DNA from 2 places in the Pseudoxanthomonas sp. JC1303 genome. Region 2 is predicted to be linked to the other one. Evidence: predicted binding sites of a transcription regulator. Region 2 holds the regulator's gene; the other holds the start of a gene.

Region 1 (6,216 bases), 1.0 Mb from region 2:
GACATGGGCCGGCGTCTGCGCGTGGCCTACGATGTCGGCGACTGGCCCGGCTATGGCCGCGCCCTGCGCCAGTTGATCGACAAGTACATCCGCACCATCGACGTGGCCGACCCGCTGGCCGCCGGACGCACCCAGGCCGAATACCTGCGCGACCTGCTGCGCCATGCCCTGGGCAATGCCCTGGCCACGCTGCTCCAGCGCACCCCGGACCTGGTCGAGGAAGCCCAGTCGCTGGGCACTGCGCTGCGCCACTGGCGCCCGGGCCAGGACCTGGGCGCCATGGAGACCCGCCTGCGTGAACTCACCCACCAGATCGGGTTGCGCGCCGACGATGCCAACGAGCAGCAGAACCTGCTGCTGGGCCTGTTCGACCTGTTGCTGGAGAACGTCGGCGAGCTGATCGACGAACGCAGCTGGCTGCAAGGCCAGATCGGCATGGTCCGCCAGCTGATCGCCGGGCCGATGGACGCCCCGGCCATCGAGCAGGCGCGCGGCACGCTGCGCGAGGTCATCTACAAGCAGGGCCTGCTCAAGCAGGGCATCGCCGAGTCCAAGCAGGCCATGCGCGAGATGATGGTGTCCTTCGTCGACCGCCTGGGCGGCATGGCCACCAGCACCGGCGAATACCACGACCGCGTCGCTGGCTATACCCAGGCCATCGGCGACGCCAACAGCATCGCCGAGCTCAACCGCCTGTTGCAGGAGGTGCTGGACGATACCGCCGGCATGCAGGCAGAAGCGGCTTCGGCACGCGATGTGCTGCTCAACGCCCAACAGCAGGTACAAGCCGCCGAAGCGCGCATCCAGGCACTGGAGCAGGAGCTCAAGGACGTGGCCGGGCTGGTGCGCGAGGACCAGCTGACCGGCGCGCTCAATCGGCGCGGCTTCGAGGAACTGTTCGAGCGCGAAGTGGCGCGTACCCAGCGCAGCAGCGCCCCGCTGTGCGTGGCGATGCTGGACCTGGACGATTTCCGCAAGCTCAACGAGACCCACGGCCATGCCGGCGGCGATGCGGCCCTGCGTCACGTCGTGGAGATCGCCCGCGCCACCCTGCGCGCCACCGACGCCATCGCCCGCTTCGGCGGCGAGGAATTCGTGCTGCTGCTGCCGGACGCAACCATCTTCGAGGGCAGCGCCGCGGTCACCCGCCTGCAGCGCGCGCTGGCCCAGCATTCGTTCCTGCACGAGGACATGCGCGTGTTCGTCACCTTCAGCGCCGGCGTGGCTCTGCGCAAACCGGACGAGGCCCAGGACGTGCTGCTCAAGCGTGCCGACCGCGCCATGTACGAGGCCAAGAAGGCCGGCAAGAACCGCGTCCTGAGCGCCGACTGAGCGCCAGACCTGCGCGCAGGTGGCGATGAAAGACTCGGCCGCGTGGCAGCGGACACCGCGCCTTGGGCCACACGATGTCGGGACAGGCGGGCGTCGACACGGCCAGCCGTGCCGACGGTGGCCGGCTGAAGCGGACACTCACCGCCGTTTCATCCGCGCTGGCACTGCTGCGCGTTAAGGTCGGCGCCCCTGTCCCCTCAAGCGAGACCCGAGATGAGCCTGTTCTCCAACATCGTCAACAAGATCTTTGGCCATGCCCAGCCGGCCGCGCCGGCGACGCCGGCTGCCGCGCCCGGCCCGCAGGTGACCATCGTCGATGGTTCCGAGGCCACCGCCGACATCGCCCCGCCGGCACGCAACCCGGCCCCGGCCGCTGCCGCCGCGCCGGTGGATGTGGAAGCCGTGCTCACCGACATGGCCGCGGCCAAGGGCGGCAAGAGCGACTGGAAGCATTCCATCGTCGACCTGCTCAAGCTGCTGGACCTGGATTCCAGCCTGGAGGCGCGCAAGCAGTTGGCCGAGGAACTGGACGTGCGCGCCGGCGCCCATGGCAGCGCCGAGCAGAACATCGCCCTGCATAAGGCGGTCATGCGCAAGTTGGCCGAGAACGGCGGCAAGGTCCCCGCCGAACTGAAGGACTGACGCCCGCCCGCCGCCCGCCGCGATCAGCGTCGGGCGGAACGGGGCGCGTTGCGCTGGCCGCCCGAGGCGGCCAGCGCGATCAGCTCGCGCTGGCCAGCCGGTGGCCGCCGCCGAGCAGCCTGGCTGGCAGCAGCAGCGCGGCCCGCAGCAGCGCGAAGACCGCGCCGAAGGTCACCCCGACCAAGCGGAACGGCAGCGATAGCAGCCACACGAACGGCCAGGCCACCAGGGCCAGGAGCGCCAGCGGCCAGCACAGCACGGCCAGCAGGCACCAGAGCAGCAACGTCGTCAGGGTCCGCATGGGGGGAGATTCCCGGGAGCCGAAGGAAACGCAAGCCTACGCCATCGGCGCCAGGCCCGGCGTAAGACCGTCCGGCTCAGCGCCAGTGGCCGCTGGAGGTCTCCTCACCGTGTCTCACACCCTGGACGAAGGGCTCCAGCGCGGCTGGGGCACAGCATGCGCGCCACAGCCAGCATCACCTGGCGGGCAGTACGGCAGTCGCCGACGACCGCCGCGACCCCGTCGGCGGCGCGCAGGAGGACGTCGAGCAGCCCCCTGGACGTTCCCTGTCCGGTGGCGGGTCAAGGCGCGGGCATGTCGGCCGGTGCGACACGCGGCAACGCCGCGCGGCCCCTTTTCACTCCAGCGTATAGCCCACGCGGAAGCCGCCCCAGTGGCGGCGGCCGACCATCACCGGCACCGACAGGTCGAACATGATCTGCCCGGTGTCGCGGCGATAGACCTGCAGGCGATAGGGGTCGGTATGCGCGCCCACGCTGCGACCGACTCGGTCGGTGAAGATGCGCTTGGTGCGGTTGCCGACCAGATCGACCGCCGGGTCCCCGGTCAGCGGCTGGGTGAAGCGCAGGTTGTGGGTGGGCACATAGCCGTCCGGATTGGCGCAGATGGCGAAAACGATCCACGGCTGGGCGTCGAGCACCGGCTCCTGGAAGGCCGGTAGCACCTGGTCGCACAGCCGGTCGAAGCCGCTGGTGTACTTTTCCGGCGAGGTCCCCGGGATGGGCGTGTAATCACGGCCGAACAGTGCGGCCGGCTCGATCCGGTGCTGGTCCAGCGCCTGCTGCAGGGCCATGCCGATCCTGCGCGCGGCCTCCTCGGCCAGGGCGCGCACCGTGGCATGACGCGGCTCGCGCATCGGATCCTCGGGCAGGCGGAACAGGCCCACGCAGTCGCGCAAGGTCTCGGTGCCAGCCCCCAGCGCCTCGCTGCGGCGGGCGACCTGCTCGGCGTGCTCCAGGTTGGAGCGGCCCAGTGCGACCACCGCATCGACCGAGGATTCGATCGCCCGGATCTCGCCCCCCTGTGCGCCCAGCCGTTCGGCCACGGTGGCCATCGCCCCGCTGGCCCGCCCCATCAATGCGCCGATCCCTTCCAGCACCTCCTCGGTCCGGCGGGCGGACTGGGCACCCTCGCCCACCGCGGCGCTGGTCTCATCGATGATCACCCGCACGTCGCGCGCGCCGCTGGCTGCACGTTCGGCCAGGCGCCGGATCTCTCCGGCCACCACGGCAAAGCCCTTGCCGGCCGGGCCCGCGTGGGCCGCCTCGATGCTGGCATTGATGGACAGGATGTTGGTCTGGAAGGCGACCGAGTCGATGACCTCGATCACCTCGCTGGCACGCGCCGCGCGGCGTTCGACCTCCAGCATGGCCGCGTTGAGCCCACTGGCGGCCTCCCGACCCTGGCGTGCGCGTTCATCGGCACTGGCGGCCACGTCCATGACCTGGCGCAGTTCCTCGCCCACGCCCTGCAGGCGCTCGGTCAGGCGGCGGGTCGCCTCCATGACCTCTTCCAGGGCCTCGCCCTGCGCCTGCGTCTGACGTGCGAGTTCGTCGTTCTCGGCCACCAGGTGCGGGACCTGGCTGGCAATCTGGACCGACAGCGCCACGGCCTGGCGGATCGCCTCGGCCAGGTTGCCGAAGCCCGCGCGCAGCTTGCCGCCGACCTCGCCTTCCACGTCGGTGGGCATCGTCGGCGGGGTCAGCTCGCAGGCCGCCAGCGCCTGCCCGGCCTGCAGCAGCAGCTGGCGATCGCCGGCGGCCTGGGCCAGGCGCTGCACCAGCGGCTGCATCGGGGTGGAGACCGCCATCGGCGTGGCAGTGGTGGTGGTGGACAGTGCGCGCGCATCGCGCAGCAGGGCAGCGGTTTCCACATGCGGCAACGACAGCAGCCAGCCGCCGGCCTGGGCCTCGCGCTGGTAGCGCACCCGGCGCGCGGGGTCATCGCCTGGCGCGACCCACACCCCCTCGGTGCCCAGCACGGCCGGGTCGAGCCCCCACAGCTGCGCGGCCGGCGCGCCGGCCAGTTGCTCGGCGCTGCAGCCCAGCACATCCAGGGCCATGCGGTTGCCGGCGGTGATCAGGCCCTCGGCCGAGAGCCGAAGCAGGGCCACCGGCACCTCCGGCAGGGTATCGAGCGTGGTTCCGGCGGACTGCGCCGGCGGCGGAGACGACGACATGAGCTTCTCCCTACATCCTTGGAGCACTATCGGCCGCGGTGGCCCCGGGTTGAGCCTGGCGCGACAGGCCGGCCCCGGGGGGCGCCGCGGGCTGGCGAACAGGCCGCGCGAAGGCCGTTTTAAACCCTTTGGCCAATCGCTGCATCACACTGGGCATGCTGACCACGGCCGCCACGATTCCCATGGACGTACCCGACATTGCCCAGGAGGACGTGGATGCGCCGCAGGCGCGCGCCGCCGCGCGTGGCGACACCCAGGCCTTCGAGCAGCTCTACCGGCGGCATGCCGGCCGCGTGCACGGGGTGATCGTACGCTTGGTGGGCGGGCATGGCGCGCGCGCCGAGGACCTGACCCAGGAAACCTTCGTGCGGGCCTGGCGGGCGCTGCCGGAGTTCCGGTTCGAGAGCGCGCTGTCGACCTGGCTGCACCGGCTGGCGGTCAACACCGCGCTGATGGAACTGCGCAGCCGCCGCGGCGGACCGCGCTGGGAAGAGGAAGCCGACCACGACGATGCGGTCATGGTCGACCCACGCGCGCAGGGACCTGCGCTGCGCATGGACCTGGAGCGCGCGGTGGCCACCCTGCCGCCGCGTGCACGCGCGGTGCTGGTCCTGCACGATGTGGAAGGCTGGAAACACGAAGAGATTTCCGCCCAGTTGGGCATGGCGGTGGGCAGCTCAAAGGCCCAACTGCATCGCGCCCGCCAGCTGTTGCGGACCCGTTTGGAGGCACACGCATGAACACCGACGACAACGACCTGCGCTTCGCCCTGCGCGGCCTGCGCCAGGACATCGAACCCGGGCGCGACCTGTGGCCGGGCATCGCTGCGCGCCTGGAGGCCGAAGCGGCCGCACCCGCGCCGCGCCGGGCCCACCGCTGGCGCCGGCGCTGGCAACCCCTGGCCCTGGCCGCCTCGGTCGCCCTGGTGGCGCTGGTCGGCGTGCGCATGAAGGCCGTGCTGGATGCCCCGGCGCCCGCCGCGCCATCGCATATGCCGCTGCGCGCCGAAGCCGTGCGCATGACCCGCGACTACCAGGTCGCCCTGGCCCGCATGCAGGGCGTGGACATGCCGCTGGCGCTGGCCCCGACCGTGCAGGAGCTGGACCGCAGCGCCGACCAGATCCTGCACGCCATCGACCGCGACCCACGCTCGCCGCAACTGCTGCAGACCCTGCGCTACACCTACGACCGTCGCCTGGCACTGACCCGCCGCGCGGCCCTGAGCTGAAAGAGACCCGACCCATGCGCCCGATCGCCCTGTCCCTGCTGTTTCTCCTCGCCACCGCCGCACAGGCGTCCACGCCCATCGACCAGACCCGCCCCCTGGATCCGCGCGGCAAGGTCGAGGTGCAGAACGTCAAGGGCCGCATCCAGGTCCGCGCCTGGGACCGGCCGGAAGTGCAGATCCGCGGCTCCCTGGGCGAGGGGGTGGAGAAGCTGGAGATCGACGGCGACCGTGGCAGCCTGGAGATCAAGGTGCGCTATCCGCGCAATGGCGGCTGGGGTGGAAAGTCCAGCGAGCCCAGCGACCTGCTGCTGATGGTGCCGCTGCGCGCCTCGCTGGATCTGCACGCGGTCTCGGCCGATGTGGACGTGTCCGGCGTGGCCCCCGACAGCCTGTCCATCGAGAGTGTCAGCGGCCAGGTCACCGTGGCCGCCGCGCCCGGAACGCTGTCGGTGGAGAGCGTCAGCGGCGATGTCACCGTGACCGCCAACAGCCCGGAGGTCAGCATCAACACGGTGAGCGGCGGGGTCGACCTGC
Region 2 (6,216 bases):
CGGCGGTTGGCGTTGCGGCCGGCGGGGGTGGCGTTGTCCGCGCGCGGGCGGAACTGGCCATAGCCGATCATCGACAGGCGCGCCGGGTCCACGCCCTGGTCGGCGAATAGGTGCACCACCGTGGCCGCGCGGGCGGCCGACAATTCCCAGTTGGAGGGGAACTGAGCCGTGGCGATGGGGGTGTTGTCGGTATAGCCCTCCACGCGCACGCCGTTGGGCGCGTCGCTGAGGACCGCGGCCAATGCGTCAAGGGTCTGGCGCGCGTCGTGGCCCAGCGTGGCCGAGCCGGCGCCGAACAGGATGTCGCTGTTGATCTCCACTTCGATCCACAGCTCCGAGCGGCGCACGGTGATGAGCTTCTTATTGATCAGTGGCGACAGGGCGTGGCTGAGCTGGCTGGCCACCGCATCGAGCTGGCGCTGGGCGCGATCCATCTGGCTGCTGTCGCGCAGGGACACCGGCGTGGTACGGCTGCTGGACAGGCGATTGGGATCAGGCACGGAGAGTGGCGGGCTGGACTTGATCGGCGTGGGGCGCTCGCCGCCGGATCCCTGTAGCGCCTGGTCGCCCACCTGCACCGGGGCCATGGTGTGCGGCTGGCCGCCGAACGCGGTGCGCATGGCATCGGCCATGACCCGGTACTTGGCCTCGTTGACCGTGGACAGGGCATACATGACCACGAAGAAGGCCAGCAGCAACGTCATCAGGTCGGCATAGGGGATGGCCCATGCCTCGTGGTTGGCGTGTTCTTCATGGGAGCGCTTGCGGGCCATATGCAGGACCTAATGCAAGAACCCGGCCAATTTGGCCTCGATGTTGCGCGGGTTCTCGCCCTGGGCGATGGCGATCAGCCCCTCGATGAGCATTTCCCGCTCGCCGCTGCTGTGCTGGATCACGCTCTTGAGCTTGTTGGCCATCGGCAGGAACAGCAGGTTGGCCGAGGCGATGCCGTAGATCGTCGCGGTGAAGGCGGCGGCGATGCCGTGGCCGAGCATGCTGGGGTCGGCCAGGTTCTTCATGACCGCGATCAGGCCCAGCACCGCGCCGATGATGCCCAGCGTGGGCGCATAGATGCCCATGCCCTCGAAGACCTTGGCGGCGGCCAGATCGCAATGCTCCTGTCCCTCCAGGTCGATCTCCAGCATGTGCCGGATGGCCTCGGGCTCGACCCCGTCCACCAGCATCTGCAGGCCCTTGCGCACGAACGGATCGGCCTGGCCGCCGACCTGGTCTTCCAGGCCCAGCAGGCCGCTGCGGCGCGCGGTGTTGCTCCACTCCACGATCTGGCCGAGCAGTGCGTCGCGGTTGTTGGCCGGCGGCTGGATCACCCAGCGGGCGATCTTGAAGGCCCGCCGGAACACCGCCGGCGGGGTATGCACCAGGATGGCCGCCACGGTCCCGACGATCACGATGACAAAGGCCGCCGGCGACCAGAGCGCGGCGATTCCCGCACCCTTGAGAATGCTTCCCCCCACCAGCGACGCGATCGCCAGCAGCAGGCCGGTGAGACTGAGCTTATCCATGCAGACGGTATCGGCACCATGCGCGCTGACTTGATACGGCGCGCGGCCGGTGTGGACGTGGCGATGCCGGAAAAATGACGCGCGCCCGCCTGCGGCATGCGCCGCTGGCAGGGTCATGCACGCCTTGGATCAGCCCCGCAGGCCGTCCACGTCCAGGATCAGGGCCAGGCGGCCGTCGCCGATGAGGGTGGCACCGGCGTAGCCGGGCAGGCCTCGCAGGGAACGCGGCAGCGGCTTGATGACCACTTCCTCGCGGCCGCGGACCTGGTCGACGACCAGGCCGACGCGGGATTCGCCAGCCTGCAGTACCACCACGGTCAGCAGCGGGCAGCTTGGGGCATCCAGGCCCAGCCACTGGCGCAGGTCCACCAGCGGCAGGGTGTGCGAGCGGCGGTCAAGCACCGCGCGGCCGTCGAACCAGCCCAGCGAGGACTGCGGCGCGTGCAGCACCTCGACCACGCGGGCCAGCGGCAGGGCATAGACGTCCGCGCCAGCCTGGACCAGCAGGGTGGGCAGGATCGCCAGGGTCAGCGGCACGCGGATCAGGAAGCGGCTGCCGCGGCCCAGTTCGGACTGGATGGTGATCTGGCCGCTGAGCTCGCGGATGCGGGACTGGACCACGTCCATGCCAACGCCGCGTCCGGAAATGTCGGTGATCTCGGTCTTGGTCGAGAAGCCCGGCAGGAAGATCAGGTGCAGGCATTCCTCGGTGCTCAGGCGCGCGGCGGCTTCCGGGTCGATCAGGCCCTTTTCGCGGGCCTTGGCGCGCAGGCGCTCAGGGTCGATGCCGGCGCCGTCGTCCTGCACCTCGATGCTGACGTAGTCGCCTTCCTGCTGGGCCGACAGGCGCACGTGGCCGCTGCGCGGCTTGCCCGAGGCCTCGCGCAGGGCGGGCGCCTCGACGCCATGGTCGATGGAGTTGCGCACCAGATGGACCAGTGGATCGGCCAGGGCCTCGACCAGGTTGCGATCCAGCTCGGTGTCGGCGCCGACCAGTTCCAGTTCGACTTCCTTCTCCAGGGTGCGGGCGACATCGCGCGCCACCTTGGGGAAGCGCGAGAACACCTTGCCGACCGGCTGCATGCGGGTGCGCATCACCGCGGTCTGCAGACGCGCGGTGGCCACGTCCAGGCCGCTGACGGCGCGATCCAGTTCTTCGTCCTTGAGCCGGATGCGCAGGGTCTTGAGGCGATTGCGCGCCAGGACCAGTTCGCCGATCAAGTTGACGATGGCATCCAGGCGCTTGGTGTCCACGCGGACGGTGTGCTCGGCTTCGGCCGGTTTGGCCGCCGCGGCCTGGGCCTTGGGCGCGGCAGGCGCCGGCGCCGCCACGGGCGTGGGTTTGCTGGGCGTGGTGGCCGGGACGTCGCCGGCCGCGAACTGCGCGATCAGCGCCGGCGGGGCCGGCGTGAGCGGCTGTCCGCCGGAAAAGGCGTCCAGCATGTCCTTCAGGTAGTCCAGCGACTGCTGGGCGGCGTCGAAGTGGCGCGCCTGCAGCGTGGTCTGGCCGGCGCGCGCCATGCCCAGGGTTTCCTCGGCGGCGTGGCACAGCTCGACCATCGGGTGGATCGCCAGGAACCCGGCGCCGCCCTTGAGCGTGTGGAAGCCGCGGAACACGGCGTTGAGCTGCTCCGAATCACCGGGCGCCTGTTCCAGCGCGACGAGCTGCTCGCCCAAGCGCTCCAGGATTTCCTGGGCCTCGATGATGAAGTCGGCAGCGATGTCGTCGGGAACGGCGCTCATGGCTTACAACCCGAGGTTGGAGAGCAGGTCATCGGCGTCGTGCTGGGACACGCCGTGCTTGTCCAGGCCGGCCAGGGCAGGGCCCGCCAGGCCATTGGCCACCGGCGATCCCTCCTTGGGAGGCAGGCCCAGCGCGCCGAAGCCTTCATGCACACGGCGCACGATGCCGGCCACGCGGCGGATGATCTGTCCGGTCAGGTCCTGGAAGCTCTGGGCCAGGGCCATCTCGGTGAGGTTGTGGCGGATGCGGTCCAGGATTTCGCCCTGGTCGGCGTTCAGGCCGCCGGCGCGCAGCTGGTCGGCCAGGGTGCGGCATTCCTCGGCCAGGTCCAGGGTGCGGTGGCTGGCCTGTTCGGTCATGGCCACCACGTGGTCCAGGCGCGAGCAGGCATCGTCCAGCTCGCCGGCTTCGCTCGGCACGGTGGGCAGGTCGCCCAGGGCCTGGCCCAGGTCGCGTGCCAGCCGGCTCAGCCCCTGCATCATCGGCTTGGTGCGCCAGGCGGCCAGGGTGTCGATCTCCACCCGCCAGGCGCCCTCGTCGCCGCTTTCCAGCGCGTCCAGGGCCCGCTGCAGGCTCTCGATGAGCGCGCCGCGCTCGGTCGTGGCGTTCATCAGGCGGCCGCTCCCAGGCGTTCGAAGATCTTGCCCAGCTTTTCTTCCAGGGTCTGGGCGGTGAACGGCTTGATGATGTAGCCGCTGACTCCGGCCTGGGCCGCCTCGATGATCTGCTCGCGCTTGGCCTCGGCGGTGACCATCAGCACCGGCAGGTGCTTGAACTTGTCATCGGCGCGGATGTTGCGCAGCAGGTCGATGCCGGTCATGCCGGGCATGTTCCAGTCGGTGACCACGAAATCGAACGGCGATGCCCGCAGCGCCGCCAGGGCGCTGTTGCCGTCTTCGGCTTCGGCGGTGTTGGTGAAGCCCAGATCGCCGAGCAGATTCTTGACGATACGTCGCATCGTCGAGAAATCGTCCACGATCAAAATCCGCATGTTCTTGTTCACCGCTGACTCCTAGGTTCTTTAATCTTCGTCTTCGAGGCCGGAATCGGCCATTTCGAATGCCTTGAGGCGACCGCGCAGGCGCACGGTGGCCTGGCCGTGGATCTGGCAGACGCGCGATTCGCTCACCCCCAGTACGGCACCGATTTCCTTCAGGTTCAACTCCTGCTCGTAATAGAGCGAGAGCACCAGCTGTTCGCGTTCGGGCAGCTGCGCGATGGCCTTGCCCAGCTCGCGGCCGAATTCCTGCCGTTCGAGCATCTGCTGCGGATTGGGGCCGCCCTTGGCGACGGTATCCAGCTCACCCTGGTCCTCGATGCGCGACTCCAGGCTGAGCACGTGCCCGCGTGAGGCGTCTTCCATCAGGCGCATGTAGTCCGGCAGCGGCATGTCCATCGCCGCGGCCACCTCGTTGGGGGCGGCGGCGCGGCCGGTGGCCTGCTCGATCTTGCGGATCGCGGCGGCCGCGTCGCGGGCGCGGCGATGCACCGAGCGCGGCACCCAGTCGCCGCGGCGGATCTCGTCGATCATCGAACCGCGGATGCGGATCGAGGCGTAGGTCTCGAACGAGGCGCCCTGGTCGGCGTCGTAGCTGCGCGAGGCCTCCAGCAGGCCGATCATCCCGGCCTGGATCAGGTCGTCGATTTCCACGCTGGCCGGCAGGCGCGCGGCCAGGTGGTGGGCGATGCGGCGCACCAGGTCGGCGTGCTGGGTGATGTAGTCGTTGTCGTTGTTGCGCTGGACGGCGCGGTACTGGGCCAGGGCGCTCATGCGGCCACCCCCGGGCGGATCATCCGCTCGACGAAGAACTCCACGTTGCCGCGCGGGGCGGTCGGGGCCTGCCAGCGGGCGGTGCGGCGGGCGATTTCGGCAATGGCCTGGGCCGACGGGCTGGCCGGATAAGCCTTGACCACCGGCTGCTGGCGCTGCACCGACAGGCGCAGCCAGTCGTCCTGGGGCACGCAGCCCAGATAGTTGAGTGACACGTCGCCCAGGAACTTCTCGCAGACCCGGCCGAGCTTGTCGTACAGCAGGCGGCCTTCGTTGGGGTCGCGGACCATGTTGGCCACGATCTGCACCCGGTCCACGCCGCGCTCGCGCGAGAGGACCTTGATCAGGGCGTAGGCGTCGGTGATCGAGGCCGGCTCGTCACAGACCACCACCACCGCATCCTGGGCGGCCTGACAGAAGGTCAGCACGCTGTCGGTGATGCCCGCGGCGGTGTCGATCACCATGACATCCAGGTCGCGCTCCAGCTCGGAGAAGACGTTGATCAGCCCGACGTGCTGGCCCGGGGCCAGCTCGGCCATGTGCCGGCGGCCGGAGGCGGCCGGAACCACCATCAGCCCATTGGGCATGTCGATGATCGACTCTTCCAGGGTGCAGCGGCCGGCGACCAAGTCGGCCAGCGTGTAGCGGGGCGTCAGGCCCAGCAACACGTCGACGTTGGCCAGACCCAGGTCGGCGTCGAGCAACAGGGTCCGCTTGCCCATGTCCGCAAGGGCCATGGACAGGTTGACCGACAGGTTGGTCTTGCCGACACCACCCTTGCCACCGGTCACGGCGATGGTCCGCACCGGGCCCAGCGGCTCGGGTCGGGTCGCCGACAGGGGGAAGGCGTTGGTCAGCTTGGCGTAGTCACGCGACTGCATGGGTCTGCTCCGGGATACAGGGCTTATCGGCATCGCGCCGCAAATCTTCAAGGCGCAAAACCAGGCTGGGGGCATTGGCGCGGTGCAGGTCGTCCGGCACGTGCTGTCCATCGGTCACCCAGGTGATGGGGAGGCGGTGATCCACGACCACCGACAGGGCGCTGCCAAAGCGTCCGGTCTCGTCGAGCTTGGTCAGGATCACGCCCTGCGGGGCGGCCCCGGCGAAGCGGCGCACCACCTCGTCCAGGTCCGAAAAGTGGGCATTGGCCGGCAGCACCAGCAGCGAGCGGACCGTGC

Evidence for each region. Region 2 encodes FliA, which starts transcription of late flagellar genes. Its sites were predicted from a motif close to TAAAGTTTNNCNNNCNNNGGCCGATAA; they were not measured.
Region 1: the regulator FliA is predicted to act here: its motif matches at 4,481-4,507, upstream of ACORQU_RS03455 (methyl-accepting chemotaxis protein).

Annotation. Positions count from the first base shown of each region.
Region 1 is NZ_CP185958.1:758,588-764,803, forward strand. Features, by position in the region: gene ACORQU_RS03440 (GGDEF domain-containing protein) at 1-1,332, shown strand, start outside; gene ACORQU_RS03445 (DUF3597 domain-containing protein) at 1,546-1,974, shown strand; gene ACORQU_RS03450 (hypothetical protein) at 2,054-2,275, opposite strand; gene ACORQU_RS03455 (methyl-accepting chemotaxis protein) at 2,613-4,454, opposite strand; gene ACORQU_RS03460 (RNA polymerase sigma factor) at 4,610-5,194, shown strand; gene ACORQU_RS03465 (hypothetical protein) at 5,191-5,682, shown strand; gene ACORQU_RS03470 (DUF4097 family beta strand repeat-containing protein) at 5,697-6,216, shown strand, end outside.
Region 2 is NZ_CP185958.1:4,082,210-4,088,425, reverse strand. Features, by position in the region: gene motD (flagellar motor protein MotD) at 1-773, opposite strand, end outside; gene ACORQU_RS18245 (flagellar motor protein) at 783-1,523, opposite strand; gene ACORQU_RS18240 (chemotaxis protein CheA) at 1,653-3,266, opposite strand; gene ACORQU_RS18235 (protein phosphatase CheZ) at 3,270-3,878, opposite strand; gene cheY (chemotaxis response regulator CheY) at 3,878-4,270, opposite strand; gene ACORQU_RS18225 (RNA polymerase sigma factor FliA) at 4,289-5,038, opposite strand; gene ACORQU_RS18220 (MinD/ParA family ATP-binding protein) at 5,035-5,919, opposite strand; gene flhF (flagellar biosynthesis GTPase FlhF) at 5,906-6,216, opposite strand, start outside.